3 regions of the Mesorhizobium sp. B2-2-3 genome follow, and region 1 is predicted to be linked to each of the others. Evidence: predicted binding sites of a transcription regulator. Region 1 holds the regulator's gene; each other region holds the start of a gene.

Region 1 (10,456 bases):
TCGATGGGCGCCACCTGCGCCGCATTGCCGATTTTCAGCGCGCGGAAATAGCAGAGCCACGAGGCTCCGGTCGCCAGTCCCGACAGGCTAAGGAAAAGCCAGGTCTTCCCGGAGATCGAGGCCCACGATTGGAATTGGCCGCTGGCGGCGAGGATCGCCGCAAGCACCACCAGGATGATGGCTGTCCGGATGAGGGTGGCGAAATCGGAATTGATGGTCTCGATGCCGACCTTGGCAAAGATCGCCGTCAGTGCCGCGAAAGTCGCCGACAACAGCGCCCAGAATTGCCAGGAAAGCGTCAGGTTCATTCGGATAGCCTCACCGGTCGGGTCTCAACTCAGATACCGCGAAACAGCTGCCTCAGAAGCGTAATCTTGGCTTCGAGATTGGGAGCAGCATCCCCGCCTACCGCGCCAGATCGGCCACCACGGCGTCGAGCACGATCATGCCGGCGGGCGTGGCGCGCAGGCGGGCGTTGCCGATCGGCGCCACCAGCCCTTCGCCCTGCAGCACCGACAGCCGCGCGCTCGACAGGCCGCGCCCGGAAAACGCTTCGTAACGCGACAGGTCGATGCCTTCCGCCAGCCTCAGTCCCATCAGCAGGAACTCGTCAGCCTCTTCGGAGCGCGTCAGGGTCTCGCCGCCGGTGACGCCATGGCCCTTGGCCTCGACCAGATTGGCCCAGGTTTCCGGCATCCTCTCTGCGATGGTCACGACGCGGTGGCCGTTCTCGACGAAGCGGCCATGCGCGCCGGGGCCGACGCCGACATATTCGCCATAGCGCCAGTAGGTCAGATTGTGCCGGCTTTCGGCACCCGGCCGGGCGTGGTTTGAGATCTCATACGCCGGCAAACCATGGGCTGATGTCACCTCTTGCGTCAGCGCATAAAGGTCGGCGGCGTGGTCGTTGTCGGGGATGATGAATTTCTTCGCCGCGTGCAGCGCGTGGAACGGCGTGCCTTCCTCGATGGTCAGCTGATAGAGCGACAGATGGTCGGCGGCGTGGCCGATCGCCTGTTCGAGCTCCGATGCCCAGGCCTCCGGCGTCTGGCCTGGCCGTGCGTAGATCAGGTCGAAGGAGAGCCTTGGGAATATCTCCCGCGCGAGCCCGATCGCGTGCAGCGCCTCGTCCACATTGTGCAGCCGGCCAAGGAAGCGCAGATCCTTGTCGTTCAGCGCCTGCACGCCGAGCGAGACCCGGTTGACGCCCGCCGCGCGATAGCCGCGAAAGCGTTCGGCTTCGACCGAGGAGGGATTGGCCTCCAGCGTCACCTCGATGCCGTCGGGCACCGTCCAGTTCTTCGCCACGGCGTCCAGGACCCTGGCCACCGTTTCCGGCTTCATCAACGACGGCGTGCCGCCGCCGAGAAAGATGCTGGTCACCTCGCGTGGGCCGGTGCGCTGGCGCATCGTCGCCAGTTCCGCCTCGAAGGCGGCGGCAAAGCGCTCCTGGTCGACCGGCTGGTGGCGGACATGGCTGTTGAAGTCGCAATAGGGGCATTTGGCCGCGCAGAACGGCCAATGCACATAGACGCCGAAACCGGGGCTGCGGTCGAGCGGCATGGTGGCGCCGGGCCTGATCATGCCGAACCTGACCTGGCCAGACCCAATCGGGCTTGGGCGAATTTCTGGAAGGCGCGGGCGCGGTGCGACAGCGCCGTGGCCTGGCCGGGTTTCCAGCCGTGTTTTTCCTCGGCACTCATCTCGCCGAAGGTCTTTTTGAAGCCGTCGGGCAGGAACACCGGGTCGTAGCCGAATCCGAGCTCGCCGCGCGGCGGCCAGACCAGCGTGCCTTCGGCCTCGCCGCGGTAATATTCGGCCTCGCCATCGGGAAAGGCGAGGCAGATGACGGCGACGAAGCGACCCTTGCGCTGCTCGGCCGAGGCGGCGCCGACTTCCTGCAGCGCCACTTCGGTGCGCTGCATGGCGATGCCGAAATCCCTGCTGCCATCAGGCGTTTCGGCCCAGTTGGCGGTGTAGACGCCGGGCGCGCCGTCAAGCGCGTCGACGCACAGGCCCGAATCGTCCGACAGCGCCGGCAGGCCCGTCGCCTTGGCCGCGGCGAAGGCCTTGATATAGGCATTCTCCTGGAAGGTGGTGCCGGTCTCTTCGGGTTCGGGCAAGCCATAGTCCTTCGCCGATTTCGCCTCGAATCCGAATGGCGCCATCAGATCGGCGAATTCGCGCAGCTTGCCTTCATTGTGGCTGGCGACGACGATCTTTTTTCCATCGAGAGAATGCATCAAAGTCCCCAGATTCTCGGCTCGGCGAATTCGATCGAATTGCCGGAAGGATCGCGGATATAAAGCGAGCGGCCGCCTTGCGGCCATTCGAATTCGCTTTCGATGGCGATGTTCTTCGCCTTCAGATGGGATTTCCAGCGGCTGATTTCATCGGCGGTCGCCGCAAAGCAGAGATGGCCTTCGCCTGATGTGCCGTGCGGCGGCACTTTCAGCCTCGCGTCGGGCGCGGGCGGGACCTTGGTCGCCTCGGCGTTGAAGATCAGCAGCACGCCGGCTCCGCAACGGAAGAAGAGATGGCGGCCCTCGATCTTGCCGAGAGGAGTGAGGCCGAGGATGTCGGTGTAGAAGGCTTCGGCAGCGGCGAGGTCTTTGACATAAAGAGCGGATTCAAGAATGGCAGAGGGGATCACGAGGCACCCCCCTCTGGCCTGCCGGCCATCTCCCCCGCAAGGGGGGAGATGGGCGGCGTGAGCGCCGGCTCATGATGTTCTATGCTGATTATTGGCGAAGTTCTAGACAACAGCCGATCTCCCCCTTTGCGGGGGAGATGCCCGGCAGGGCAGAGGGGGGTGCCCAAGCTCCGCATGAATAAACTACGCCACCGCCATCTGCTGCAAACTCACCAGCCTCTGGATGCCTTTCTTGGCCAGGCCCATCAGCTCGGCGAACTGCCCTTCCGAAAAGGGCTCGCCCTCGGCCGTGCCCTGGATCTCGACGATGCCGCCCTTGCCGGTCATCACGAAATTGGCGTCGGTGCCGGCGGAGGAATCCTCGATATAGTCGAGGTCGATGACCGGCTGGCCGTCATGGATGCCGCAGGAAATCGCCGCGACATGGTCCTTCAGCACCTTGGCGACGCTCACCATCTGCCGGGCCTCCATCCAGCGCAGGCAATCGTAGAGCGCCACCCAGCCGCCGGTGATCGAGGCGGTGCGGGTGCCGCCATCGGCCTGGATGACGTCGCAGTCGACGGTGATCTGCTGCTCGCCCAGCGCCTGCAGGTCGACCACGGCGCGCAGCGAGCGGCCGATCAGCCTCTGGATCTCCAGCGTGCGCCCGCCCTGCTTGCCGGCGGAGGCCTCGCGGCGCATGCGCTCGCCTGTCGAGCGCGGCAGCATGCCGTATTCGGCCGTCACCCAGCCTTTCCCGGAATTGCGCATCCAGCCCGGCACTTTTTCCTCCAGGCTTGCCGTGCACAAGACATGCGTGTCGCCGAACTTCACCAGGCACGAGCCTTCGGCATGTTTGGAGACGCCGCGCTCGAAGGAGATGGCGCGCATTTCGTCGAACTGGCGTTTGGAGGGGCGCATTCGGCCTGCTTTCTTGTCATCTTTTTTGAATCTTGGCCGGCTTTTAGACGCATGCGGGGCACGGCGTAAAGGAAAATGGACCGGCGGCCGCAAACGCGGCGACACCGGGGCGATCGCGAACGGCGACACCGGGTGATCGCAAGTGCGACACCGGCTGATCGCGCAACGCGACACCGGGTTGCGCGCAGCGCCGCGAAGTCTATATCCTTGAACCGGAGGTTATGGCCGAAATGACCAAGGCAGTCGATCCCGCTTCGCAGTCGCTCGCTCTTCACGCGCCGGCACTTCAGGCGCTCGACATGCGTTCGCGCGACATCTTCCGGCGTATCGTCGATTCCTATCTGAGGGACGGCGAGCCCGTGGGATCGCGCAGCCTGTCGCGCATCCTGCCGTCCTCGCTGTCGCCCGCCACCATCCGCAACGTGATGAGCGACCTCGAACATCTCGGCCTGATCTACGCGCCGCACATCTCGGCCGGCCGCCTGCCGACGCAGGCCGGCCTGCGCTTCTTCGTGGACGCCTTCATGGAATTGGGCGACCTCTCCGACGAGGAGCGGCGCAGCATCGAGGCGCAGGTGCGCGCCTCCGGCTCGGGCGCCACGCTGGAACACATGCTGACCGAGGCCAGCCAGATGCTGTCGGGCATGTCGCGCGGCGCCGGCCTGGTGCTGGCCGCCAAGAACGAGGTGGCGCTCAAGCACATCGAGTTCATCCAGCTCGAACCGACCAAGGCGCTGACCGTGATGGTGTCGCAGAACGGCGACGTCGAGAACCGGGTCATCGATCTGCCGGCCGGCATCACCGTCTCGCAATTGCACGAGGCCTCGAATTTCCTCAACGCCCATATTCGCGGCCGTACGCTGGCCGAGGCGCGGGCGGAGGTCGAGCGTATCAAGGAAGAGACAAGGGCAGCGCTCGACACGCTGTCGCAGGACCTGGTGGAGAAAGGGCTGGCGGTGTGGGCCGGCGCGGAAAGCGGCCTGCCGGCGCGCCTGATCGTGCGCGGCCGCGCCAATCTGCTCGAAAACGTCACCGCCCAGGCCGACATCGAACTCCTGCGCCACCTGTTCGAGGACATGGAGACGCAGGACGGGCTGATCCAGCTGCTCGACCTCGCCGAGGCGGGACCGGGCGTGCGCATCTTCATCGGCTCGGAAAACAAGCTTTTCTCGCTCTCCGGCTCGTCGCTGGTCGTGGCGCCTTACCGCGACAAGGACGCCCGCGTCGTCGGCGCGCTCGGAGTCATCGGCCCGACCCGGCTCAACTATGCCCGCATTGTCCCGATGGTCGACTATACGGCGCAGCTGATATCGCGCATGCTGCGCTGAGAGCTGGGATCGATCCAGCCGGCCGAGGAGAGAAAAGATGGCGCTGGAATCGTTCAAGGCCCAGATCAGCCTCCTGCTGGAGGAGATGGTCAACCAGCCTGAGGATGTGCGCGAAGTGCAGGAGCAATTGCGCGAGAAGCTGCGCGAAATCCGCGCCATGGGCATGCCGCTTCCGGCCGACCTCGTCGAACTGGAAAAGAACCTCGACGCCGATCTCGATCTCGACGCGGATACCTGACCCGAATTCCTTCAACTCCCCGTGTCGTCCGGAACGACTGCCGAGCCCGCCCGTTCCCTTGGTGCATGTGACCTCGGTCTTGGGACAACGACATGCATCGCGAAGCGAGAAGCTGGAGACTGGGATGATCAGACTTGCCGGCGCCGTGGCGATCCCCGCAGCCTTGCTTTTCGCCGCGACGGCATTGGCCCAGCAGGCAGAGCCGGTTCTGAAGGGCGCGGCCGCATTCGGTGACTGGCGGGCCGACGAGCCGGGCGTGCGCCGGCTGATCAGCCCGCAGGACCAGCCCAGGCCCTATGTCACCAGATCCGCCTCGAACAGCGCCGGTCCGGTGCAAAGGCCGCAAGGCGCCGAGCCGCGGCTGTCGGCGGGCTTTTCGGCGGAACTGATCGCTTCGGGCATCGATAATCCGCGCGTCGTGCGCATCGCCCCCAACGGCGACCTGTTCGTCGCCGACAGCGAGGCCAACCAGATCCGCGTCTACCGTCTCGGCGAGGGCAGCGCGAAACCTGTCAGGGACGGCATCTTCGCCCGCAATCTCAACCAGCCCTACGGCATCGCCTTCTACCCGCCAGGGGACAACCCGCAATGGGTCTATGTCGCCAACAGCGACAGCATCGTGCGCTTTCCCTACCGCGATGGCGACCTGAAGGCCTCCGGCGAGCCGGAAACCATCGTCCGCGATATGCCGGCCACTCATCACTGGACCCGCGACATCGCCTTCTCGCCGGACGGGAAGACGCTGTATCTCTCGGTCGGCTCCGGCTCGAACGCCGCCCAGGACATGGCAAGGAAACCGCGGGGCGGGCTCGACGCCTGGGCCAGGTCGAAGCCGCTCGGCGCCACCTGGGGCGCGGAGGAAGGCCGCGCCGACATCAGGGCTTTCGACCCGGACGGTAGGAATGGCCGCATCGTTGCCACCGGCCTGCGCAATTGTTCGGGCATGGCCGTCCAGCCGGCGGCGGGCGCGCTGTGGTGCGTGGTCAACGAGCGCGACGCGCTCGGCGACAACGTGCCGTTCGAATATGCGACCGAAGTGAAGGAAGGCGCCTTCTACGGCTGGCCCTGGTACTATATCGGCGACAATGAGGATCCGCGCCACAAGGGCGCGCGTCCCGACCTTGCCGGCAAGGTCACCGTCCCCGACATTCTGATGCAGGCGCATTCGGCGCCGCTCAACATCGCCTTCTACGACGGCAGGAATGTCCGCGCAGGATCCGGTTTTCCGGCCGAATACAGGGGCGACGCCTTCGTCGCCCTGCACGGTTCGTGGAATCGCGGCAACAGGACCGGCTACAAGGTGGTGCGGCTCAAGTTCAAGGACGGCAAGCCGACCGGCGAATATGAGGATTTCATGACCGGCTTCGTCACCTCCGGCGGCGAGGTCTGGGGCCGGCCGGTCGGCGTGGCGGTGGCGAGCGACGGCGCGCTGATCGTCACCGAGGACGGCAACGGCACCATCTGGCGCGTGACCTACGGCGACGGCCGGTCCTGATCCGCTGGGAGGCCTCGAGCACGGGGCATGCCTGGTGCAACCAAATCCGGCTCCAGGCAATTCCCGCCCGCGAAACTCTGTGCGACAAGGCGCCGTCCCAGCAGTTTCGCGGACGCAAGGCTCAATCCATGACCCTCACCGGCTTTCTCGCCTACAGCGCCGCCCTCGGCTTGGCCGCGGCCATTCCCGGCCCCGGCATCACCGCGCTTGTGGCGCGCGCGCTCGGTTCCGGCTTCCGCTCGTCGCTGGCCATGTCCTTCGGCCTGATGCTCGGCGACCTCCTTTATCTCACCGCCGTGGTGCTTGGGCTTGCCTTTGTCGCGCAGACCTTCGGCCTGGTGTTCCTCGCCGTCAAATGGGCCGGCGTCGCCTATCTCGCCTTCCTCGGCTGGCGCTTCTGGACCGCCGGCATCACGCCCGAGACGGTCGAGGCCAGGAAAGGCAAGGGCGGGCTAGCGTCGAGCTTCCTCGCCGGCCTGACGGTGACGCTCGGCAATCCGAAGACGATGATCTTCTATCTCGCCATCACGCCGACCATCGTCGACCTCAAGACCATCACGCTGGCCGACTACGGCATCCTCGCCGCACTCACCGTCCTCGTCCTGTTCGTGGTGCTGGTGCCTTATCTGGCGCTGGCGGCCAAGGCGCGCTGGTTCCTGCGCTCGCCGCGCGCCCTGAAGGCGCTGAACCGCACCGCGGCCGGTTTCATGGTCGGCGCGGCGGCGGCGATCGCCGCCCGCCAATAGGGCCATTTTTGCCAAGGCATTCCGCCGGACTGGCTTTTGCGGGAACGCTTTTCCGAGGCCGAGGCGTTTTAGACACGGGCCCCACTCGGATATTTTCGGGCGACGGTCTATCTTGCGTCCGTGGAAGGCCTATCTTGGCGGCCATCCGTCTGAGATCAGTTCCATCCGCCTGACATTCTGGGAGCCAAACCAATGAACAAGTTCGCCGCCTCCGCTCGTGTTCCCGGCCGTGGCCGCATCTACAATTCCATCACCGATACGATCGGCGACACGCCACTGGTGCGGCTCGACAAATTCGCCAAGGAGAAGGGCATCGTTGCCCATCTCCTTGCCAAGCTCGAATTCTTCAACCCGATCGCCTCGGTCAAGGACCGTATCGGCGTGGCGATGATCGAGGCGCTCGAGGCATCGGGCAAGATCGCTCCCGGCAAGACGACGCTGATCGAGCCGACTTCGGGCAATACCGGCATAGCGCTTGCCTTCGCTGCCGCCGCCAAGGGCTACAAGCTGATCCTCACCATGCCCGAGACCATGTCGGTCGAGCGCCGCAAGATGCTGGCGCTGCTCGGCGCCGAACTGGTGCTGACCGAAGGGCCGAAAGGCATGAAGGGCGCCATCGCCAAGGCCGACGAACTGGCGGCCACCATCCCCAACGCCATCATCCCGCAGCAGTTCGAGAACCCGGCCAATCCCGAGATCCATCGCACGACGACTGCCGAGGAGATCTGGAACGACACCCATGGCGAGGTCGACATCATCGTCTCCGGCATCGGCACCGGCGGCACCATCACCGGCGTCGGCCAGGTGCTGAAGAAGCGCAAGCCTTCGCTGCATGTCGTCGCGGTCGAACCGGAAACCTCGCCGGTGCTGTCGGGCGGCCAGCCTGGCCCGCACAAGATCCAGGGCATCGGCGCCGGCTTCGCGCCAAAAATCCTCGACACCACCATCTATGACGAAATCGTCACGGTCTCGAACGAGGATTCGGTCGCCAATGCCCGCCTCGTCGCCCGGCTGGAAGGCGTGCCGGTCGGCATCTCCTCGGGCGCCGCTTTGCAGGCGGCGATCGTCGTCGGCTCGCGGCCGGAGAACAAGGGCAAGAACCTGGTGGTGATCATCCCGTCCTTCGCCGAGCGCTATTTGTCGACGATCCTGTTCGAAGGGCTGGGCGCTTAGGGTCTTCGTTGGGCGAAGCGATACGACGCGTCGCCTGTCAAGTTTCGACACGCCCCCTGCCGAGCGCCTAACACAAAGGTGCTTAGCCTGGCCCGCTGAAAAAACCCGCCGTGGCGGATGCCACGGGCTTGAGCAGCGCCCTGCTTCCGGTTCATATCGCCCCCGGCCCCCGCAGGGCCGGCGGAGGACCTCATGTACAAGCTCTACACCCGTCCCGGCAGCGGCGGCTTCGTTGTCGAGGCGGCCCTGGCGCTGGCCAAGGCGCCGTTCGAGCAGATCGACGTACCGAAATCCGATCGGCCCGATCCCGCTTTCCTCCACATCAGCCCGCTGAACCAGGTGCCGGTGCTGACCTTGCCGGACGGCCGCTCGCTGACCGAATCGGCGGCCATCTGCATCCTGCTCGCCGAACGCCATCCGCGGGCCGGGCTGGCGCCGGCGGCCGATGAACCGGCCCGCGCCGACTTCCTGCGCTGGATGGCGTTCATGTCGTCCGCCCTCTATCCGGCGGTGCTGCGTTTCTACTACGCGCCGCGCTACACGGCCGACGCCGACGGCGCCAAGGCCGTCAAGCAGGCGGCCGTGGCCGAGATGGACCGCGGCTTTGCCGTCGTCGATGCCGCCTTGCGCGGCCGCGACTGGCTGGCAGGCGAGGCGATGTCGGTGGCCGATATCTATTTGGCCATGCTGGTGGCCTGGCATCCCGACAGCGGCAAGGCACGCACTGCCTGGCCCGACATCGAACGCCTGTGGGCCAGGCTTCGCGAGCACCCGCTGATGAAGACGCTCAACGCATCGCACGAAATGTGGCCGGGCTGAACAATTCATCGGCAAAGCACCGCGCTCAGGCATTTCAATGCCTGAGCGTCGCGCGTTTTCCCTGCAGGAAGCGGCGTACCGCCGGATCGCTTTCGAGGCCGATCGCACGGTCATAGGCTTCGACCGCCTGCGGCACCTGGCCGAGCCTGGCCAGAAGGCCGGCGCGCGCGGCCCAATAGGGCTGGTAATCATTGAGCCGCTTGTCGTCGCCAAGCACGTACAACGCCGCCAGCCCCGCCACGGCGCCCTCGGCTTCGGCGATCGCCACCGCGCGGTTGATCGCCACCACGGGCGATCGTGCGATCGAAAGCAACGCGTCGTAGAATTCGCGGATCGCCACCCAGTCGGTCTCGCCGCTCAGCCGCCGCGCCGCGTGGACGGACTGCACGGCCGCCTCGAGCTGGTACCGGCCGATCGCGCCCATGGAGGCGGCGCGGCCGAGCAGGACTTCCGCCTCGTCGATCAGGGCATGATCCCACAGCGCATGATCCTGCTCGGCGAGCGGCACATAATCTCCGGACCCATCGCGGCGCGCGGTACGGCGCGCCTCGGCGAACAGCATCAGCGCAAGCAGGCCCAGCGCCTCCGGTTCGTCCGGCAGCAGCGAGGCCACCAGCCTGCCGAGCCAGATCCCTTCTGTGGCCAGGTTCCGGCGCCGCGTCTCTGTGCCCGCCGGGTCGGACCAGCCCTCGGCGAAGGTCGCGTATATGGCCTCCAGCACGGTATCCAGGCGCTCGCCGAGTTCGGCTCGCTTCGGTACGCGGAACGGAATGCCGGCTTCACGGATGCGGGCCTTGGCCCGCACCAGGCGCTGGCCCATTGTCGCCGGCGGGACCAGGAAGGCGGAGGCGATCGTCGCGGCGTCGAAACCAAGCACGGCCTGCAGGATCAGCGGCGCGCGCACGCCAGGTTCGATCGCCGGATGCGCGCAGGCGAACATCAGCCGCAGCCGTTCGTCGGGCAGGTCCTGGTCGGTCATGCACGCCTCCGCCTCCTCGGCAATCAGCTTGAGATGGTCGCGGCCGGTTTCGCTGGTGAGCCGCCGCCGCACCGCGTCGACACGCCGCCGCCTTGCCACGGCAAGCAGCCAGGCCTCCGGCTTTT
Region 2 (10,456 bases), on a different contig from region 1:
GCGGTGCCATTTCCATCTGTTGTGCCGGCCCCGGCTTTCCAGCGGGTTTTCGTAGAAGAACAGCGAGCCGTCGAGCGACAGGCCCGAGATCGAGCCGTTGTAGAGCGCCCGCTCCATGATATCGGCGTAGCGGGCGTTCGGCCCCATGCCGAGCATGCGGCTGGCCCAGAACACCAGGCCGACGGCGGCACAGGTCTCGGCGTAGGCGCTCTCATTGGGCAGGTCGAAATCGCTGGTAAAGCCCTCATTGTGCGCCGACGGCCCGAGCCCGCCGGTGATGTAGAGGTTCTTGCTGGTGAGATCGTCCCACAGCCGGTCGAGCGCCACCCGCAAGCTGTCGTCGCCATATTCGGTGGCGATGTCGGCCATGCCGGAATAGAGATACATCGCCCTGACCGCATGACCGACGACCTTGTCCTGCTCGCGCACCGGAATGTGCGACTGGCTGTATTCATAGGTCTTGAAATGATAGGCCTTGGGATCGGTGCCGCGGGCGCGCGCCTCCTCGTCGAAATAATGCGGTTGCTGGCCGCGCTGGTCGATGAAGTATTTCGCCAGCTCCATGTATCTGTTCTCGCCAGTCACCCGCGCGAGCTTCACTAGCGCCAGCTCGATCTCCTCATGGCCGCAATAGCCTTTCTTCTTGCCCGGCTCGGGCCCGAGCACCGAGGCGATATGGTCGGCATAGCGGCACATGACGTCGAGCAGCTTGCGCTTGCCGGTCGCCTGGTAATAGGCGACGGCGCCCTCGATCAGGTGGCCGGCGCAATAGAGCTCGTGGCAATCGCGCAGATTGGTCCAGCGCAGGCCGGGCTGGATGCGCTGGTACCAGCTTGAGAGATAGCCGTCCGGCTGCTGCAGCTTTTCGTAGAGGTCGATGACGGCGTCGATCTTCTTCTCCAGCTCCGGGTTCTTGGCGCGGTAGAGCGAATAGGCCGCCGTCTCGATCGTCTTGCCCCAGTCGGAGTCCCAGAACATCTGCGTCGTCACCGTCGAGCCGGTGAAGCCGGGGGAGGCCGCCTCGTCGGGCGAAGGGGAATGGAACGGGATGACGACGCCGGGCGAGGGCCGGTCCGGATCGATCTGCTCCAGCATGCCCGCCTCGACGCAGCGGTCGTAGAGGATATCGGCGGTGCGCGCGGCGACGGCGTCGGCACGGTCGCCCCAGAAGCCGTGCACGTCGACCTGGGGCACCGGTAGCGGCCGGAAGGCGAGTTTGGGCCTGGAGGCGCTGGCAGGCCTGGCGGAAGACGATGCGGTCATGAACTTACTCCATTCGATCGATCACTTGACGGCCCCGGCCATCAGGCCGCGGATGTAGAAGCGCTGCAAAGCCAGGAACAGGATCAGGCACGGCACCATCATCACGGTGACGCCCGCCTGCACCGCGCCCCAGTCGATGGCGCCGAAGCGGCCGGACTGGAGTGCGGTCATCATCACCGGCAGCGTGAACTTGGACTGGTCGGTCATCAGCACCAAAGCGGCGAGGAACTCGTTCCAGGCGCCGAGAAAGGCGAACAGCGCGATGGTGACGACGCCCGGCCAGACCAGCGGCAGCATCACCTTCAACAGCATGGTGGGGTTTCCGGCGCCGTCCATGCGCGCGGCCTCCTCGATCTCGCGCGGCACCGCGTCGAAGGCGTTGCGCATCATGAAGATCGAGAACGGCAATTGCAGCGTCACATAGACGCCGACCAGCCCGGTCAGCGTGTTGTGCAGGCCAAGCTTGGTGAGCACCAGGAAGATCGGCGTCAGGATCGACTGGAATGGAATCATGATCGTCGACAGGATGAGGACGAAGAACAGGTCCTTGAGAGGAAATCGGAAGCGCGAGAAACCGTAGCCGGCGAGCACGGAGACAACGACGGAGACCAGCACCGTCATGACAGAGACGTAGATGCTGTTCTGCGCCGAGACCCAGAGCCCGTCGCCGAACGTGTTGAGCGTGGCGTAGTTTTCCAGCGAGAAGCCTGTCGTCGGCCAGGGCGGCAACGGCGGCTGGCGCGCCTCCTGCGCCGGCTTGAAGGCCGACAGCGCGGCCCACACGATCGGCGCCACGAACAGCACCGAGGCGATGATGCCGGTGGAGTGTCTGACGACGCTGGCGGCGAGTTTGCCTTGAGCGGACATTGCCTGCGCCATCAGTCGACGCCCTCGGGCTTCCTCAGCAGCCAGAGCTGCACGAGGCTGAGCGCCACAAGGATCACCAGCAGGACCATGGAGAGCGCCGCGCCATAGCCGAGCTTGAACGACACGAAGGACTGGTTGAAAATCCAGTACACCGCCGTCAGCGTCTGGTTGCGCGGGCCGCCGCGCAGGATGATGTAGAACTGGTCGAAGGCGAGGACCGAGCCGGCCACCGACAGGATCAGCGCCAGCGCCAGCGTGCGGCGCATCAGCGGCAAGGTGATGGCCCGGAACCTCGCGAACGGGCCGGCGCCGTCGATGACGGCGGCCTCCTGCAAATCCTGCGGGATCGATTGCAGGCCGGTCATCAGGATGATCATGGTGAAGCCGGCGACCTTCCACACCACCATGGCGATGATCGACCAGAAGGCCGGCTGGAAGGTGGCCAGAAGGTTGAATTTCCTGTCGATCAGGCCGAGGTTGTAGGCGGCCGGGCTGAACAGGCCGGAATCGACGTTGAGCAGCCATGACCAGAGCAGGCTCGCCGAGGCGAAACCGACCACCGCCGGCATGAAGAAGGCGGTGCGATAGAGATTGGTCAGCGGGCGCGGCCGCTCGATGAAGATGGCCAGCGGGAAGGCGACGGCGAAGATCGCGATGGTGACGATCACAGTGTAGTAGCCGGTGAATTTCAGTGCGTTCCAGAACCTGGTGTCGCGCAGGATCGCGGCATAGTTGTCGAGGCCGATGAAGGAGTGCCCGCCCATCAGCGGCCAGTTGTGCAGCGACATCCACGCCGTCATGCCGAGCGGGATGACGAAGAACACCATGACCAGCGCCACGGCCGGCGCGACGTAGATGAGACCGATCCATTGCCGTCGCCCGGCGCCGACGAGTTTTCGGGCGCGGGGCGGGGCGGTGGTTGCTGTGATGGTGGTCATGGCTGGCCCGCTTTTCCTTCTCCCCTTGTGGGGTGAGCGGCCGGTTCGCCGGAGGCGAATTCATCGTGCCAGTGGCACGATGAAAGGCCGGCGAACACCGGGACGCTGCGAAGCAGCGGGGACCCGGCAGAGTGGATCGGCCACCACCCGGCCCTTCGCAGGCTCAGGGCGTTCGAAGCTCGAAAAGCCAAGCAGTTGGCTTTTCGTCCGCTGCGCGGACCGCTCCTCACCCCACAAGGGGAGAAGGGGAGGCGAAGTGCGCTAGGTCCCAAGCTGTCGATGCTAGTGAGTCTTCTCAACGCGATAGCCCTGTATCTGAACCAAACAATATCCGGCCACCCGCTCAGGGAGACAGGCGGGCGGCCGGCAGGCGCCTATTTCTGCGGCGCCTGGTCGATGATCGACTGCATAGTCTCCTGCGCATTGGCGATGGCGCCGTCGACGTCGTCGCCGAAGAACACCTCGTTGACCATCTGCGTCCACGGGCCGTTGGCGGAGTTGATCAGGTCGTTGAAGACCACCGAATAGGGCGTCTTGCCCTTGGCCATGGCCTCGGCTGCGACCTGGTAGCGCGGGTCGAGGTCCTTCAGCGCGTCCTTGGCGATGTCGCCGCGCACCGGCAGGCTGCCATATTTGGCCAGGATCGTCTGGCCCTCCAGCGAATAGGCGAAGTCGAGGAACTCCTTCACCACATCGATCTTCTTGGTGCCCTTGGTGACGACGAAATTGTCGCCGCCGGCAAAGGACGACCAGCCGCCATCCTTGCCCGGCAGGAAGGTGATGCCGTAGTCGATGTCGGGATACTGGGTGTTGAGCGCGCCGATGGCGAAGGCGCCCGAAGGCGAGATGCCGATGTTGCCGCCGGCGAAGGCGGCGAAGAAATTGGCGCCGGTGTCGGTCTGGGCGCCTTCCGGCACCAGGCCCTTCTTGACCATCGAGCGGTAGAGATCGATGGCGCCACGCAGCTGCGGGCTGTCCAGCGTCGCCTTGGAGCCGTCCTGTGAGAGAATATCGCCGCCCGAGGCCCAGACCAGCGGCGTGAAGGTGAAGATGTTGCAGCCGCCGCAATTGCCGGAGAAGTAGAAGCCCTTGATGTTGCCGCCGAGCGCATTGACTTTTTCGGCGTCGGCTTCGATCTCGGCCCAATTGGCCGGGCCCTTTTCGGGGTCGAGGCCGGCCTGCTTGAACAGCTTCTTGTTCCAGATCAGCACCGAGGCGTCGGCGGAGAAGGGCAGGCCGTAGATGCGGTCCTTGTACGTGCCGGTCTTCACATGAGCCGGCGACAGGCTGGCGAAATAGGGGAGCGACTTGGCCCAGTCGGTGATGTCCTCCAACTGACCGGCGGCAGCAAAGGAGGGCGTGTAGATCAGGTCGAGCGACAGCGCGTCGGGCGCCGTGCCGCCGGCGGCGGCAGCACCGTATTTCGGAATGATCTCGGCGTTGGGGATGATGTCGAGCTTGATCTGGTTGGTGTGGCCCTTGTTGTAGGCATCGACGATGCGCGGCATGAAGTTCGAGCCGTCGGCGCGCACCCAGATGTTGGCGGTCTCGGCGGCGGCAAATTGCAGCCCGCAGCCGAATACGGCGGCCGTCAAGGCCAGCCTGGCAATCAAAGTCCTCATATTCTCCTCCTCCACGTTTTGGCCGCGATGCGCGGCTTGCCGCCGATTGCGGCGTTTGGTTCTTCAGCCGTCCGGCAGGCGGCCGCAGGACTGACGCACCACCAGCCGGCACGGCAGTTTCCGGATGCCTGGCGCGGCGGGCTTGCCGCCGACCAGGGAAAGCAAGGTCAGCCCCGCTTCGCGGCCGAGCGCAGCCAGGTTCATGTCGACCGAGGTCAGCGGCGGGCGCGTCGCTTCGGCCACGATCTCCCAATTGTCGAAACCGATGACGCCGACATCGCCGGGCACGTCGAGACCGCGCTCGCGCAAGGCATCGATGACGCCGCGCGCGATCTGGTCGTTGCCGCAGAAGACGGCGTCCGGCCTTTCGCTTGCGCCGTCGGCCGCGCCGTCGAACAGCCTCGCCACGGCTTCGTGTCCCCAGGCCTCCGACCACGAGCCGAGCAGCGGCTCGGTGCCCGACAGGCCGTTCTCGGTCAGAACATCGCGATAGGCCTGCGCCCTGGCGTGCACCACGGCAAAGCTCGCCGGTCCCGAGACATGGGCGATGCGCCTGCGGCCGAGCCGACAGAAATGCTCCACTGCCAGCCGCGCGCCGCCGGCGTCGTCGGAGACGAAGGCGACGGCGTCGGGATCGGGCTGGGTGAAGGCATAGATCACCGGAATGCGCAGATTGGACAGGTCGACCGGCAGATGACGGTCGATGCGCTTGCCGGTGGCGATGATGCCGTCGACGCGCTTGTCGAGCATGGCCTCGACATGGAGCTGGCCGAGACGCGGATCCTCCTCGACATTGCACAGGAACACCGAGACGCCGGCGTCGACCAGCGCGTCGGAAATGCCCGACATCAGCGGCAGCGAGAAGCGGCCATAGGTATCGTTGGTGAGCAGGCCGACGGTGAAGGAGCGTCGCCGCAGCAGGCTCTGCGCCAGGCTGTTGGGCCGGAAGCCGAGGCGCTGCGCGGTCTCGCGAATGCGCTCGCGGGTCTCGGCGGTCATGCGGCCCTGATCGTTGAGCGCCTTCGAGGCGGTGGCGACGCTGACGCCAGCCTCGGCCGCTACGTCACGCAAGGTGACGGGCTTGGGAAAGGCTGGCTGATCGTCCAATGCCATTGCGGCGAAAATCCCGATTGGGAAAAGGTTTTCTCTTACAGGCCGGAATGAGACCCGGCCGATGGCCGAGTCCGATCGGAAATGTTTGAAAAAACCTTTTCTCAACCCAAACTAGGCCAGATCCAGAGGCTGTTCAAGAGGAAAAGTGGCTGGTCCTCCGGTGGCGCGAAGTGGCCGCCGGAGGGCGGGCTCACGGGCTCGGCGCCCGGCGAGTTCATCAGGCGAATTCCTGATCGGCAGCCGTCAGTGCTGCCCACGGCGCGAGCCGGCCAAAGCAGCAATCGGCGACATGTCTACAAACGACTCTTCGGTCTTAACGCTTGCGCAAATATTATCGGTTAGTTCGCTAGTCATGGCCTCGTGGCGGAGCGGCTACGCTGGAGACGGCAAATCTCTGAAGCCTCGGTTCGATCCCGAGGCGAGGCCTCCAAAAAATCATATGACGTAGAGCCTGCGTCGGACCGTCAAGGGCGATGGGTCTTGCCAGCTTGCATTTGCGGCCTGGGCCGGACAGGTCCTCGTCTTCGTTGTGACGCTGACGTGCCGGCAAGAAGACTGCTACCCAGCCGACTTGCGCGCTTTCAGCATCTGACGATCGGGGTCACGTGGCATGCGGCCGGCGTTAAAGCAGCCTATTTGCATTTGGCATGCAGGGCACTCGCCAAAAGAGTGCTATGGAAGGGCAAGAGCTTGCCCGCTCCGACTTTCCCCGACATTCGAGGCCATTTTCGTGCGTGAACCGTCGCTGTTGCCCGTCTTTGGAAAATTTGGCGCCAAGGGACCCCGTGTCGTCGCGGTGGAACCGGTCCCGTCGGCAGGTATCGCCCCGCGGCTGCGGGAGGCTCTGGCCGCCCATGGCGGCATGGTGCTGAAACTGTCGGTCGTCGCCTGGACGATATCGGTCCTGAGCATGGTCTTCTTCATGTTGCAGGGCTGAGGCAAATGGCCAACCGCTACGCACTGCGCATGGACTTGCCCCAAAGCTGGGCCATCATCGACGTCTTCACCGGCCAGCCCGTCGTCGTCAGGCAAAGGGCGATGGTCGGCATGAGCCCGCGCGACGCCAATGCCATGGTCGGTCAGATGAATGTCCGGGACGTCAAGCGCCGGGAGAAGGCGGAGCGTAAATCCTGATCCAGCGCCGTCCGCCTGTCGTCTCAGCGGAAGTCGTCGGCCGTCAGCACATACATGCTCTTGCGCGTGCGGTCATAGGCCTTTGACGCTACATCGCGGATAACACTGCTCTCGGTGTCGAAGGTGGCGAGATACCCGGCTTCATTGGCTGCCGTCGCCGGCTGCATCCTCGTCATGGCATCGGCGGCGACCGAGAAGGAAATCTGGAACATGCCGTCATAGCCGACGAAACGGATGCGCTTGCCGGCCTCGTCGTAGCTGCGGCTGCGGTTGGGGAAGGTCAGGCTCATGATTTTGCCTCCGTCGTTTTCTTCACCGCGCGTTTCTTCTTCGGCGTCGGGTTCAGGGCCTCGGCCACGCGGTCGGCTTCTTCCTTGGCCAGCCGCAATTGCCTCAGCCTTGCCGTCTTGATCTCCCTGGCCCTCGCTTCGGACATATATTCGGCTGTTGCCTTGTTGCGCTCCGCCGTCTTCTTCTGCTTGTCGACAAAGCGCGCTTCAGCTTTTTCCATGATCGTCTGGTTGCCGTCGGCCATCGAGGAAATCTCCCTTGCGTCTGAAATCGTGAAAATGAACTTGTCCGATAAATAGGCACTCTGCCGGAAAATTCAAATTTTTGAAATATTTGCTCGTCTTCCGACCCGATGAAACCGGGTGCCGAAATAATACTATGGTTATTCAATATCCGCTCGGAATAAATTTTGGCACTCCTATCTATCGAGTGCCAAAGAGCCTATAGAAGGGGGCGGCCGCCTATGCCGGCCCCAGAAAGAAGTTCTCATGAAATTTCGGCCACTCCACGACCGCGTCGTCATCCGGCGCGCCGAAGGCGATATCAAATCCAAGGGCGGCATCATCATTCCCGACAATGCCAAGGAAAAGCCGCAGGAAGGCGAAGTGATCGCGGTTGGTCCCGGCGCCCGCGACGAAAACGGCGCACTTGTTCCGCTCGACGTCAAGGCCGGCGACTTGATCCTGTTCGGCAAATGGTCGGGCACGGAGGTCAAGATCGACGGCGAGGATCTTCTGATCATGAAGGAAGCCGACATCATGGGCGTTATCGAAAAGAGCGTCGAAGCCAAGAAGGCCGCCTGACTGAAGCGCCGCGCCTCTGCGCGGTGACGGCTCCACTCCAAATGCGAACTGGATAAAATCATGTCTGCCAAGGAAATCAAATTCTCCACCGATGCGCGCGACCGTATGCTGCGCGGCGTCGAGATCCTCACCAATGCGGTCAAGGTCACGCTCGGCCCCAAGGGCCGCAACGTCATCATCGACAAGGCCTATGGGGCGCCGCGCATCACCAAGGACGGCGTCACCGTCGCCAAGGAAATCGAGCTTGCCGACAAGTTCGAGAACATGGGCGCGCAGATGGTGCGCGAAGTGGCCTCGAAGACCAACGACCTCGCCGGCGACGGCACCACCACTGCCACGGTGCTGGCCGCCTCGATCCTGCGCGAAGGCGCCAAGCTGGTGGCCGCCGGCATGAACCCGATGGACCTCAAGCGCGGCATCGACCAGGCCGTCGCGGCCGTCGTCGTGGAAATCAAGGCGAAGGCCAAGAAGGTCAAATCGTCGGCCGAGATCGCGCAGGTCGGCACAATCGCCGCCAATGGCGATGCCAGCGTCGGCGAGATGATCGCCAAGGCGATGGACAAGGTCGGAAATGACGGCGTCATCACCGTCGAGGAAGCCAAGACCGCGAACACCGAACTCGACGTCGTCGAAGGCATGCAGTTCGACCGCGGCTATCTCTCGCCTTATTTCGTCACCAATGCCGACAAGATGCGCGCGGAGCTGGAAGACCCCTATATTCTCATCCACGAGAAGAAGCTCGGCAATCTGCAGGCAATGCTGCCGATCCTCGAAGCGGTGGTGCAGAGCGGCAGGCCGCTGCTGATCATCTCCGAGGACGTCGAAGGCGAGGCTCTGGCGACGCTGGTCGTCAACAAGCTGCGCGGCGGCCTCAAGGTCGCGGCCGTCAAGGCGCCGGGCTTCGGCGACCGCCGCAAGGCGATGCTGGAAGACATCGCGGTGCTCACATCCGGCCAGATGATCTCCGAGGATCTCGGCATCAAGCTGGAGAACGTCACCATCGAGATGCTCGGTCGCGCCAAGCGCGTGCTGATCGAAAAGGACACCACCACGATCATCGACGGCGCCGGCACCAAGGCGACCATCCAGGCGCGCGTCGCCCAGATCAAGGGCCAGATCGAGGAAACCACCTCCGACTATGACAAGGAGAAGCTGCAGGAGCGGCTGGCCAAGCTCTCCGGCGGCGTTGCCGTCATCCGCGTCGGCGGCGCCACCGAGTCGGAAGTCAAGGAAAAGAAGGATCGCATCGACGACGCGCTGAACGCCACGCGCGCGGCGGTCGAGGAAGGCATCGTGCCAGGCGGCGGCGTGGCTCTGCTGCGTGCCAGGACGGCGCTTGCCGGCCTGGGCGGCGCCAACGCCGATGTCACCGCCGGCATCTCGATCGTGCTCAGGGCACTCGAAGCGCCGCTCCGCCAGATCGCCGAGAATTCGGGCGTTGAAGGCTCTGTTGTCGTCGGCAAGCTCTCCGACAGCAAGGACCACAACCAGGGTTTCGATGCCCAGAACGAGGCGTATGTCGACATGATCAAGGCGGGCATCGTCGATCCGGCGAAAGTGGTGCGCACCGCGTTGCAAGATGCCGGCTCGATCGCCGCGCTTTTGATCACCGCCGAAGCGATGATCTCGGACATTCCGGCCAAGGATGCCGCGCCTGCGGGCAGCGGTGGCGGCATGGGCGGCTACTAGGATTCGACCGGCTCGCGAAGATGGTTTCATAAAAGCCGTCTTTCAGGCCTGATCCGTATCTCGCCGAACCGGCCTTTGCCGCAGGCGAGACGACTATCGCCGGGGGATTCTCCCCCGGCGCGCAGGCCTCTGGCCCAGGAGATCGATCCATGATCGTGTTCGTGCAGAAGCCACAGACGGTCGTCACGACCGAAACGACAGAGGAAAGCCGCTTCGACCGCATCCGCAGGATTGCCGCCGACAAGCACAAGAAATCCGAGCCCGACCCGGCAACACCACAAAACGGCGAACCCAAGCGTCCGATGTAATAGCGGCGCCGCCGCCGCTACATTCCGCTCAACCTCAGCACCACATCGCGCGTCAGCGGCGCGAGTTCGACGGAATTGGTCGAGCCGGGCTCAAGCCAGATGATCTCCTCGATCTCGGCGGCGGCTATCGGCTGGCTGTCGATGGAGAGCGCGAACAATTCCGCCTCGACCGTGCTGTCCGGCTCGTTGGCGGCCTTGGCCGAGAACAGGCCGAGCCGGGAGGTGGTGGCGGGGTCGATCGCCAATCCGAGTTCCTCGCGCAGTTCGCGCATCAGGGTGTCGAGCGGCGCCTCGCACGGCTCGATCTTGCCGCCGGGCTGCATGAAGGCGCTGGTGCCGCGCTTGCGCACCAGAAGCAGCCGGCCCGACGCATCCGCGATGACGCCGGCGGCGGCCCTTATCTTGCGGCTTTCGTGGCGGGTAGGATT
Region 3 (10,456 bases), on a different contig from region 1:
ACGCCGCCGGAGACATCCAGGCGCGCACTATACTCGAAGCCTGGGCAATGCCCTTACGTGCCGCCATCGATACCAGCGTCGCCATGTTCGACCCCGGTGTCGTCCTGCTCGGCGGCGGTCTTGGCTGGGCGGCACACAAGGCGCTCGGCCGCGCGCCGGCCCTGGCGCCGTGGTACCAGTGCCCGGTCGAGCCGGCGCAGCTCGGCGACGACGCCGGCGTGATCGGGGCGGGATTGCAGGCGCTGGCCGGAACAGACATGGCGACAGCGCCGATTTTTGGCCGGCATTTTGTGCAAGCCGGCGCGGCCAGGCGCGCCGTGCTGGTCAACGGCATCCCGGCCAGCGGCAAGAGCACGGTGTCGCGCGGCATCGCCGACCGCATGGGATGGCCGTTGCTTGCGCTCGACACGATCAAGAATCCGTTTCTCGAGGTGCTCGGCGGCGGCGACCGCGCATTCAACCGCACGCTCGGCCGCGCCAGCTATCGGGCGATCTGGTCAGTCGTCGGCGAAGCCCCAGCGGGCTCCACATTCATCGTCGACGCCTGGTTCGGTTTCCAGCCGCGCGAGCTGCTCGATGATCATCTCAGGAATGCCGGGGTCGAACAGACCGTCGAAATCTGGTGCCATGCGCCCGGCGAAGTCCTTGCCGAGCGTTACGGCGCCCGGCTCGGCCAGCGTCCCGCCGGCCATCCAGGCGCGGCCTATATCCCCGAACTGATCGAACTCGCCAGGCGCGCCGAACCGCTGCGGCGCGGTCCGCTCTTCGACGTCGACACGACGAAACCGATCGACCTCGATGCCATCACGGCATGGCTGCGAGCGATGATGACGGGCGACGTTTAGAACGTTGGTGGACAAGAAGCAGCTGGCCTGGCCTGCCTAGTCAATAACCGACGGTGAAGCGCTGCTTTATGTGGGCGGGCTTCTCGATCTCGTCGACCATCGCGATGGCGTAATCCTCGAAGGAAATGCTGCTGCCCTTGTCCGAAGCCAGAAGCGTGTCCTTGCCGAGGCGGAACTTGCCGGTTCGCTCGCCCGGGATGAACATGGCGGACGGCGACAGGAACGTCCAGTCGAGGTCATCGATGGTCTTCAACTTGTCGAGGAAGTCGGCGCCCTTCTGCGCCTCGGCCTTGTAGATGTCGGGAAATTCGGGCGTGTCGACCAGCCGCTTGCCGGGCGCGACCTCAAGGCTGCCCGCACCGCCGACGACCAGGTAGCGCTTCACGCCGGAGGCTCGCACCGCGGCGATCAGCGTGTCGGCATCGCTGTCGAGGAAATGCACCGAACTGATCACCACATCGTGGCCGCGGACCAGCTTGGCGAGGCCTTCCTTGTCGAAGACGTCGCCCTTCCTGGCCGTCACGCCAGGCAGCGCGGCGATTTTTTCAGGATTGCGGGCGATGCCGGTGACCGTGTGGCCACGGCCGGAGAGTTCCTTGAGCAGGCGCGAACCGACTGCGCCCGATGCGCCGATGAGAGCGACTTTTGCCATGTCTTTTTCCATTCCTTGTTGGAGGTGGGTTGGGGGTCACGCGGCCGCGATATGAGCGAGGAGATTGTCGAAACTGCCGAACAGCGCGTTCGAACCGATGAGGCGCGGCGCATCGTTGCGGATGACGGCGAGCGAAGGCACGCCATTGGAATGCAAGCGCTGGAACAGCGCGCGGCCTCGGCCGACCAGTTCGCGGTGAGCTGTCAGCAATCCTTCGGTTGGCGCCTTCACCAGTTCGCCGGCATCGGCCATGCCGGCGGCGGCGAGCACCTCGGCGACACCGCCGACCGTGACGATATCGCGCCCATCGACATAGCGCGCGTTCTGGATCGCCTTCAGCGCGGCCAGCCGGCGGCCGGGATCTTCCGGGCCCGCTGCGGTAATCGCGAGGGTCGCGGCATGGGAATCCAGCAACGTGCCGCGAACATTCAGCACGTTGTCCCGATAGGCCTGCGTGAAAACCTGTCCCGTTAACCGCTCGATGCGCTGGTCGTTCGCCCAGGCATGGGCGGCAAAACCGTCATCCATCGGCCGAGCGCCTGCCCCCGAAAACAGGCCGGTCGGCAAGAGCTCGACGCGCACGCCGCTGGCGGACAGTTTTTCGAGCATCGGGCTTGCGCCATAACACCAGCCGCAGAGCGGATCGAAAAGATAGGTCACTTCTGGATTGCCCACGGTCGCCCGGTCTCCGTTGCGGTGGCGTTGGCTGCCCCGTCCGCCAAATGTCTTGGCTTACATGTGGCAGGTGATGGTCTTGCAATAAACGGTGCCCAATAATACAAACTGTCTGATCTAATCAGACAAAGCATGTGACCGAACTCCTGAATCTCAATCGGCTTGTCTATTTCACCACGGTGATGGAGACAGGCTCGTTCACCACGGCGGCGGACCGGCTTGGCGTGGCCAAGGCCGTGGTCAGCCACCAGATCGGCAGGCTTGAACAGGAATTGGGCGCGACGCTCATGCGGCGCACGACGCGGCGTGTCACGCCGACCGAGGAGGGTCGCCTCTTCTACGACCGCGCGATGATCATCCTGCGCGAAGCCGAAGCGGCCTATGGCGAGATCTCGCACGGGGCGATCGAACCCAAGGGAATGCTGAGGCTGACCGCGCCGCTCGACTATGGCACCAAGATCGTTGCGCCGGTCATGGCCGCCTATCTCCGAACCTATCCGCATATGCGCGTCGAGGCGATTTTCGATGACGCCGTCAGCAATCTGGTGGACGAGCAGATCGACCTCGGCATCCGCGTCGGCTGGCTTGCGGATTCCTCCAATCAGGCGCGGCGCCTGGGCACGATACAGCAGGTCGTGGTGGCGAACCCGACCTTCGCCGCAAGGCTGCCGCCCGATGTCACCCCGCGCCAGGCAAGATCGCTTGCCTGGGTCGGCAACGCCCAGCTGCGCGGCATCGGCCAATGGCTGTTTTCAAGAGAGGGAGAAACGGTGTTGACCGAACTCAACCCGGTCATCATGTGCGACAAGAGCCCGGCGGCTCTTGCCTGCGTGCTCGCCGGTATCGGATTGGGCGTATTTCCCGACTACAGTGTCGGCGACGATATCGCCGAGGGGCGTCTCGTGCCGGTATTTGCCGACTGGACGTTGCCTGCCGGCGGCATCCATGCCGTTTTCCCTCCGGCCCGGTTCCGGCCAGCCAAGGTCCGCGCCTTCGTCGAGTTGCTGGCGGCCGCCGAGAAGAAACGCTCGCGTCTCGTCGAAACGGCCTGAGGCGACGGAGACAGCCCGCCAGCTCGAGGCTGACGGGCTGATCGTTTTGGTCGCCGGGCGCTCACCGATAGGTCGCGTATAGATCCTCAATCCGCTCGCACGGTGCGGCCGCTGGGCGCGGTACTCGCAGGCGAGATCATATTCGGCACCAGAATGTCATTGCGGCGCGCGAAGGCGATCAAGGTCGCCCGCACGGTTTCCGCATCGATCTCGCCGGCAATGCCGGCTTTGCAAGCGTTGAGGGCGACGGCATGGGCGCCGTTCCGGCTGGCAACGGGCCAGTCCTGCAGCACGGCATATGCTTCCATCGCAGTCTCGATCGTCACCGGAAGCCCCATTCCGACCAAGATCGTCACGGGTTCTTCAAAGCGCATCTGTGCCATGGTTTAAACCTCCATTCGACGGCAAACGAACCGAAGCATGTCGGGCAGCCTGGTGCGCGAAGACAGGTCGGCGCGGATAGGGCGGGTGCGCCGGTGTCGTCGGATTTCCGGCGGCCGCGAGCCTGATCTCGGCTGGCTCGACCGGGCTTGCTTGAGCACCGGCGAGCCTCGGCCGGGCGCCGGTAGCGCCCTATGCGCCCTGGCGAGCGCCTCGAGCCAGGCAAGGACGGAAAGCGGCGGAAGCGCCCGCCCATCGAGCCAGGCGGCGACCTGGCTTTGCGGGCAACCAAGCTCGTCGACGAGGTCTGCCGCTTTCCACCTCAACGTTTTCAGGCATTCACGCAATTGGCCCACGATCATGTCGGTCCTCCTCCCAACCGGACATCGGTCCATCGTTTGCTGTGGGGCTCCGATGATCGCGTCCTCCATCCCTGGTTGAGCCGCCGGAGCTTTCCGAGGCTGCCGACACATGCTGCGCGGCCAGGAACATCAGCGTCGACGCCGCCGTTCGGCGGCTCCAGCCTGCGGACTCGGCCATGTCGAGAACGCGCATCAACAATGGCCCCAGCACGCTCCTGCATTCTGCCTCGTAGGCGAGAAATTCGTTTGCCGGATGCGTGGGCGCCGAAACGGAACCGATACCGGTCATAGTGGTCTCTCTCCAAACTTTCCCCGGGAAGCGCCCGCTCCCACTTGTGGGAGCGGGCGGCCTCCCAGCGTCCTAGAAGTCCATGCCCGCGCCGGCGGGCATGGCAGGGGTCGCGGCCTCCTTCTTTGGCTTCTCGGCCACCATCGCCTCGGTGGTGACCAGCAGGCCAGCGACGGAAGCGGCATCCTGAAGCGCGGTGCGCACGACCTTTGCCGGATCGATGACGCCTTGGCCGTAGAGATCGCCGAACTCGTTGGTCTGGGCGTTCCAGCCCCAGCCGAACTCGCTCTTCTCACGCAACTTGCCGACGATGATCGAGCCCTCGGCGCCGGCGTTCTCCGCGATCTGGCGCACCGGGGTCTCGATCGCACGCCGCACGATCTCGACACCGGTCCTCTGGTCGGCATTGTCGATCGGCAAGGCATCGAGCGCCTTGGCGGCCCGGAGCAACGCGACGCCGCCGCCCGGGAGTACGCCTTCCTCGACCGCCGCACGGGTCGCATGCAGCGCGTCGTCGACACGGTCCTTGCGCTCCTTCACCTCGACTTCCGTCGAACCGCCGACACGGATGACGGCGACGCCACCGGCGAGCTTCGCCAGCCGCTCCTGCAGTTTCTCGCGGTCGTAGTCGGAGGTAGTCTCCTCGATCTGCGCTTTGATCTGGGCGATGCGGCCCTGGATCTCTTCCTTGCGGCCAACGCCGTCGACGATGGTGGTGTTTTCTTTTTCGATCACCACTTTCTTGGCGCGGCCCAGCATCTGCAGCGTGACGTTCTCGAGCTTGATGCCGAGATCCTCGCTGATCGCCGTGCCGCCGGTGAGGATGGCAATATCCTCCAGCATCGCCTTGCGGCGATCGCCGAAGCCGGGCGCCTTGACGGCCGCGACCTTCAGGCCGCCGCGCAATTTGTTCACGACCAGCGTGGCGAGCGCCTCGCCCTCGACATCCTCGGCGATGATCAGCAGCGGCTTGCCCGACTGCACGACTGCCTCGAGGACGGGGAGCATGGCTTGCAGGTTGGACAGTTTCTTCTCGTGGATCAGCACATAGGGCTCTTCGAGCTCGACGCGCATCTTGTCCTGGTTGGTGATGAAGTACGGGCTGAGATAGCCGCGGTCGAACTGCATGCCTTCGACCACCTCCAGTTCGGTCTCGGCGGTCTTGGCCTCCTCCACCGTGATGACACCTTCATTGCCGACCTTCTCCATCGCCTCGGCGAGGAACCGGCCGATCTCGGGATCGCCATTGGCCGAAATGGTGCCGACCTGGGCGATCTCATCGTTTTTCGTCACCTTGCGGGCGTTGGCCTTCAGTTCGGCGACGACCGCTTCCACGGCCTTGTCGATGCCGCGTTTCAAATCCATCGGATTCATGCCCGAGGCGACGGCCTTGGCGCCTTCCTTGACGATGGCTTGGGCCAGAACGGTCGCGGTCGTGGTGCCGTCGCCGGCGATGTCGTTGGTCTTCGAAGCGACTTCGCGCACCATCTGCGCGCCCATGTTTTCGAACTTGTCTTCCAGTTCGATCTCCTTGGCCACCGTCACACCATCCTTGGTGATGCGCGGCGCGCCGAAGGATTTGTCGATAACGACGTTGCGGCCTTTGGGACCGAGCGTCACCTTCACCGCATTGGCCAGAATGTCGACGCCGCGCAGCATCTTCTCGCGGGCTTCGGTATGGAATTTCACTTCCTTGGCAGCCATTGGATCACTCCTTCAATTTAGGCAGCTTTCGTTGACTGGTAACTTGGCAAGAAGCCGTCAGGCGGCCTTCTTCACGGTCGCGGTCTGCTCGATCACGCCCATCACATCGCTTTCCTTCATGATGATCAGGTCTTGGCCGCCGAGCTTGATCTCGGTGCCGGACCATTTGCCGAACAGAATGCGGTCACCCACCTTGACGTCGAGCGGCTGTAGCTGCCCGGCTTCGTTGCGGGCACCCGGGCCAGCGGCGATCACCTCGCCTTCCTGCGGCTTTTCCTTGGCTGTGTCGGGAATGATAATGCCGCCAGCCGTTTTCTCCTCGGCTTCGATGCGGCGGACCAGGATACGGTCGTGCAATGGGCGGAACGTCATGTCGTTCTCCTTCAAGGACAAACAGTTTTTGAGGTTCCTCCGCGCCGGACCGGCAATATCGGCCCGGCACGAGGTGCCGCGACCCTTGTTCAGGCATCGCGCGCGCATATCGAGCTAGTTTTGGAATTTTCCGGTTTCAAGAGGTTGGCGCAAAAATTTTGGCGCTCGTCGCATGAGAGTGCCAACGCGTTGTTATCATGCGGGGATTCTCGCCAGGTCGACGATTTCACCGCTTGAATTTTGGTGAAGAGCTAACAAGATTATCCTGGCCGGCGCTGCCGAAGCACAGCCGGAAACTGGACGCTATCGAGGAGTTTTTGCAGACGGAGGACAGCGATGGACCGACATAAATTTTCGCCGATCATGCCTTCCCTGACTGACACGCCCGACACCTCGCTTGACCGGCTGCTTTCGCCGGCGAGGCACTTCAAACATCCTGACGAGGTATTGGAAGACGACGCGCTCGACCTCTGGGAAAAGCGGGCGATCCTGTCGTCTTGGGCCTCGGATGCCTGCGCGGTGGAGTCGATGCCGGAACTGCGCCTGCCGCCGGGAGTCGAGCGGCCGGTTTGCTTCGACCACATCATGGAGGCCCTATGCAAGCTCGACATCGACGTGCCGGCGCCGCGGTCCACGCCGGACGAATTCCGGCACGACTTCGCCAGGATGAATGCATAGGTCGTCAGCGAAAGGAGAAACATATGGTGACTGCGGTCAGCAGAGAATTCCGCCTGCAGATGGATGGCTACGGCCTGACCACGGCCGAGATTCACTATTATATGCCTGACTACCCCAACCTGCTGCAGCTCTATGTCTGGCAGGAATACGACCTCGCTCCCGATTTTCCGGAGCTGAAGGGCTTCCTTGGCTATTGGGAAAGCGAACTGGACGGCGCGCTGCATTCCGTGCGCGTCGCACACCATCGTCTAATCACACCGTCGGAATGGCGCGCCGTTGACGGCATCGTTGCCATCCATTGAGCGGATCAAAAAACCTGAAGCGCGTCGCCTGCAACGCGGCGCGCTCAAAGGCTCGATTGAGCATACCTAAAATCAGAGTTCCCGAGCAGGATGAGTGATGGGATTCGTGTCATCCTGCTCTGACAGCCATCGGCTGGGCCGTCGTTGACATCGCCGCGGAACGGAATTGCTGGGGCGAAGCGGAGCGGCCCCTCGTCAGGCCGGCTCGCTTGGCCGCCTTCAAGAAGGCCTTGTAGGCGGCACGCCCGCTGCGCCAGCCATCCAGCGCATCACGGCATGCACGGCCGGCGGCGCGCCAGCTTGGTCCGCGCGCCCATTTCGGCCATTGTTGATCCAGGCATTCCAGAGCCTCGAAGCTGCTGGCGACCTTGCGTGGGGCGTCCGACAATTCGAGGGTAATCGGCTGGGGAAACCGAATATCGTTCATCACTTCCTCCGTTTTTTGACGTCTTTTTGCGAGTAAGCAATCGGATGGCGTCACCGGCGACCGTCCATCCGTGATCGAGATGGTCAGCCGTTCAGGCCGCGTCAAGGGCCGCCGGAATCTCGACGAGACGTTCGATCAGGCCTCTTGACGCCACGCCCGTCAGTTCCCAGATCGATTCCGCCGGCGCCGGAAGGGCCGGCAGGTCAAGGAGTGCCGCATCCTTGGCACTCCTCGTACCCATGTTGCTCAGCGAAGGAGGATATGGCTATGAGAACCGCTTTCGACTTTTCACCGCTCTATCGGTCGAGCATAGGCTTCGACCGCATTTTCGACCTGCTGGAGAATGCCAGCCGCACGGCGAACGTCGACAACTGGCCGCCCTACGACATCTCCAGGACCGGTGACGACGCCTACCGCATCACCATGGCGGTAGCCGGCTTCGGTCAAGACGAATTGAGCATCGTGCATGAACCCAACATGCTCGTCATCGCCGGCGAGCGTGCCGGAGAGGACAATGGCGAATACCTGCATCGCGGCATCGCCGGACGGCCGTTTGAGCGACGCTTCGAACTTGCCGACCATGTGAAGGTGACCGGCGCCGGCCTCGTCAACGGTCTCCTGACCGTCGATCTTCAGCGTGAGATTCCCGAAGAGATGAAACCGCGCAAGATCGAGATCGGCACCAGCATGGCCAAAGCCAAGGAAAAATCCGCGGCAAAGCCCGTGCAAGTGGAAAAACAGGCCGCGTGAGGCAATTCGGGTCAGGGCTTCCACCAACCGGACGCCGGTCGCCCGGTGGTGGAGACGCAAGCAAAGAGGAGAAAGACAATGAGCGTACGTGATCTCATTCCTTTTGGCCGGGAACGCGGACAGGTGCCCAGCCTTCTGCGCGATGGCGAACGTGATCCGTTCATGTCGTTGCACCGCGAGGTGAACCGTCTTTTCGACGATGTTTTCCGCGGTTTCGGCTCCGGTCTGCCATCCTTGCCTTCCGTTGCCGCGAACGGCGGACGCTGGCCGAGCGTCGAGATCTCCGACACTGGAAAGGAGGTCCGTGTCACGGCCGAAGTGCCTGGCATGGAGGAAAAGGACATCGAGGTCCTGCTCGATGACGACGTGCTGACCCTGAAGGGCGAAAAGCGGTCCGAGACCGAGGACAAGGAGCGCCAGTTCTCCGAGCGCTATTACGGCCGTTTCGAGCGCCGCATTCCGCTCGGCGTCGAGGTAGAGCAAGACAATGTCGAAGCGCGCTTCAGGAACGGCGTCCTGACGGTTACATTGCCGAAGACCGCGAAAGCGCAAGCGCAGGCAAAGCGGATCGAAATCAAGAGTTGAACCACCTATGCCGGCGGTTGGACAAACCCACCCGCCGGTTCAGGTCGAGATGTTGACGGCTTACACTGCGGACGCCATTGCTTTGCCGGCTGGATTATTTTCGGCGACAGGTCTGTCTTTTGTGCGGTGGCCCGGCTTGCCCGCCCCCCTGGTCGCTTTGGCTTGGCTTTGCTTTGGCGGGCGGATTGTGTTTGGTTTTGCGGGATTTGTTTTTGACCCTCTGCGTCGGCTTTGGGTTTTTGCTGGGCTCTGACGAGGGTTCAAATCAGCGGGGGGCCATCAGCCGGATACAAGAACAGCCCGGGGTGAGCCGGGCTGTTTTGATTTGGTTGCGGGGACAGGATTTGAACCTGTGACCTTCAGGTTATGAGCCTGACGAGCTACCGGGCTGCTCCACCCCGCGCCACCTATGAGCAAGCGTGAGCTTGCTTCGACCTCTGGAAGCAGGTGTTTTCTGCTTCGATCTCTGGAAGCAGGTGTTTTCTGCTTCGATGTTTGGAAGCGGGCGTTTGCCTGCTTCGCGCCGCCAAATTGAAAGGGCCGCTTACGCGGCCCGTTGTCCCGTTGGCGGGCCTGTTCGTGAAGAGAAGATTTCACATCCATCCGATTGGATGTGAGTTTAACGTGCGTTTGGCAGACCTGGCAGCGACCTACTCTCCCGCGTCTTGAGACGAAGTACCATCAGCGCTGGAGCGTTTCACGGCCGAGTTCGGAATGGGATCGGGTGCAGCCGCTCCGCCATAACCACCAGGTCGGCAAAACGCACGTTATTCGAGAAGCTGGGTTAGGGATTGGGCAGTAGGCAATAGTGAATAGGGGATGCCTATTCGCTATTGGCTCGTTGCTCTTCACCTGTCTTTTTGTGCCTGAGCGACATCCACAGTTTGCTTTCGGGCGAAGCCCGCAAGCGCGACTGCGCGTCGCCGGTCGTCCGGCGCCCTCGCGGAGCATAGGCCCGTAAGGGCCGCTCATGCGTGAGCGCTGGCCAGACCATCGTGTTTCACGATGGGCATAAGGAATGAGAACGATCAAGCCGATCGAACTATTAGTACCGGTAAGCTTCAAGCGTTGCCGCTCTTCCACACCCGGCCTATCAACGTGGTCGTCTTCCACGGTTCTCAGGGAATACTCGTTTTAAGGTGGGTTTCCCGCTTAGATGCCTTCAGCGGTTATCCCGTCCGGATATAGCTACCCTGCTATGCGGCTGGCGCCACAACAGGTCCACCAGAGATCCGTCCATCCCGGTCCTCTCGTACTAGGGACAGATCCTTTCAATATTCCTACACCCACGGCAGATAGGGACCGAACTGTCTCACGACGTTCTGAACCCAACTCACGTACCGCTTTAAATGGCGAACAGCCATACCCTTGGGACCTGCTCC

The links. Region 1 encodes HrcA, which represses chaperone genes, less so after heat shock. Its sites were predicted from a motif close to GTTAGCACTCNCNNNNNGNGAGTGCTAAC; they were not measured.
Positions count from the first base shown of each region.
Region 2: FJ951_RS17425 (co-chaperone GroES) is a predicted target of HrcA. The motif match lies at 7,637-7,665, and genes of this name have one in related genera.
Region 3: FJ951_RS05085 (co-chaperone GroES) is a predicted target of HrcA. The motif match lies at 6,490-6,518, and genes of this name have one in related genera.

Region 1 is NZ_VFWC01000003.1:254,002-264,457, forward strand. It holds gene FJ951_RS07200 (EamA family transporter) at 1-308, opposite strand, end outside; gene hemW (radical SAM family heme chaperone HemW) at 406-1,584, opposite strand; gene rdgB (RdgB/HAM1 family non-canonical purine NTP pyrophosphatase) at 1,581-2,243, opposite strand; gene FJ951_RS07215 (VOC family protein) at 2,243-2,653, opposite strand; gene rph (ribonuclease PH) at 2,837-3,553, opposite strand; gene hrcA (heat-inducible transcriptional repressor HrcA) at 3,784-4,881, shown strand; gene FJ951_RS07235 (hypothetical protein) at 4,919-5,119, shown strand; gene FJ951_RS07240 (sorbosone dehydrogenase family protein) at 5,244-6,614, shown strand; gene FJ951_RS07245 (LysE family translocator) at 6,743-7,360, shown strand; gene cysK (cysteine synthase A) at 7,553-8,533, shown strand; gene FJ951_RS07255 (glutathione S-transferase family protein) at 8,726-9,352, shown strand; gene FJ951_RS07260 (RNA polymerase sigma factor) at 9,387-10,456, opposite strand, start outside.
Region 2 is NZ_VFWC01000008.1:302,469-312,924, reverse strand. It holds gene FJ951_RS17470 (glycoside hydrolase family 127 protein) at 1-1,263, opposite strand, end outside; gene FJ951_RS17465 (carbohydrate ABC transporter permease) at 1,285-2,142, opposite strand; gene FJ951_RS17460 (sugar ABC transporter permease) at 2,142-3,068, opposite strand; gene FJ951_RS17455 (sugar ABC transporter substrate-binding protein) at 3,443-4,690, opposite strand; gene FJ951_RS17450 (LacI family DNA-binding transcriptional regulator) at 4,754-5,803, opposite strand; gene FJ951_RS17445 (hypothetical protein) at 6,534-6,740, shown strand; gene FJ951_RS17440 (hypothetical protein) at 6,746-6,937, shown strand; gene FJ951_RS17435 (DUF1488 domain-containing protein) at 6,961-7,227, opposite strand; gene FJ951_RS17430 (hypothetical protein) at 7,224-7,472, opposite strand; gene FJ951_RS17425 (co-chaperone GroES) at 7,717-8,031, shown strand; gene groL (chaperonin GroEL) at 8,092-9,720, shown strand; gene FJ951_RS28480 (hypothetical protein) at 9,870-10,028, shown strand; gene FJ951_RS17415 (NUDIX domain-containing protein) at 10,046-10,456, opposite strand, start outside.
Region 3 is NZ_VFWC01000002.1:390,296-400,751, forward strand. It holds gene FJ951_RS05050 (ROK family protein) at 1-845, shown strand, start outside; gene FJ951_RS05055 (NAD(P)-dependent oxidoreductase) at 886-1,497, opposite strand; gene FJ951_RS05060 (DsbA family protein) at 1,534-2,172, opposite strand; gene FJ951_RS05065 (LysR family transcriptional regulator) at 2,307-3,224, shown strand; gene FJ951_RS05070 (DUF982 domain-containing protein) at 3,311-3,607, opposite strand; gene FJ951_RS05075 (hypothetical protein) at 3,945-4,256, opposite strand; gene groL (chaperonin GroEL) at 4,329-5,960, opposite strand; gene FJ951_RS05085 (co-chaperone GroES) at 6,018-6,332, opposite strand; gene FJ951_RS05090 (hypothetical protein) at 6,669-7,010, shown strand; gene FJ951_RS05095 (usg protein) at 7,034-7,312, shown strand; gene FJ951_RS05100 (DUF982 domain-containing protein) at 7,422-7,844, opposite strand; gene FJ951_RS28365 (hypothetical protein) at 7,831-7,980, opposite strand; gene FJ951_RS05105 (Hsp20 family protein) at 8,007-8,489, shown strand; gene FJ951_RS05110 (Hsp20/alpha crystallin family protein) at 8,568-9,074, shown strand; tRNA gene FJ951_RS05115 (tRNA-Met) at 9,401-9,477, opposite strand; rRNA gene rrf (5S ribosomal RNA) at 9,712-9,826, opposite strand; rRNA gene FJ951_RS05125 (23S ribosomal RNA) at 10,099-10,456, opposite strand, start outside.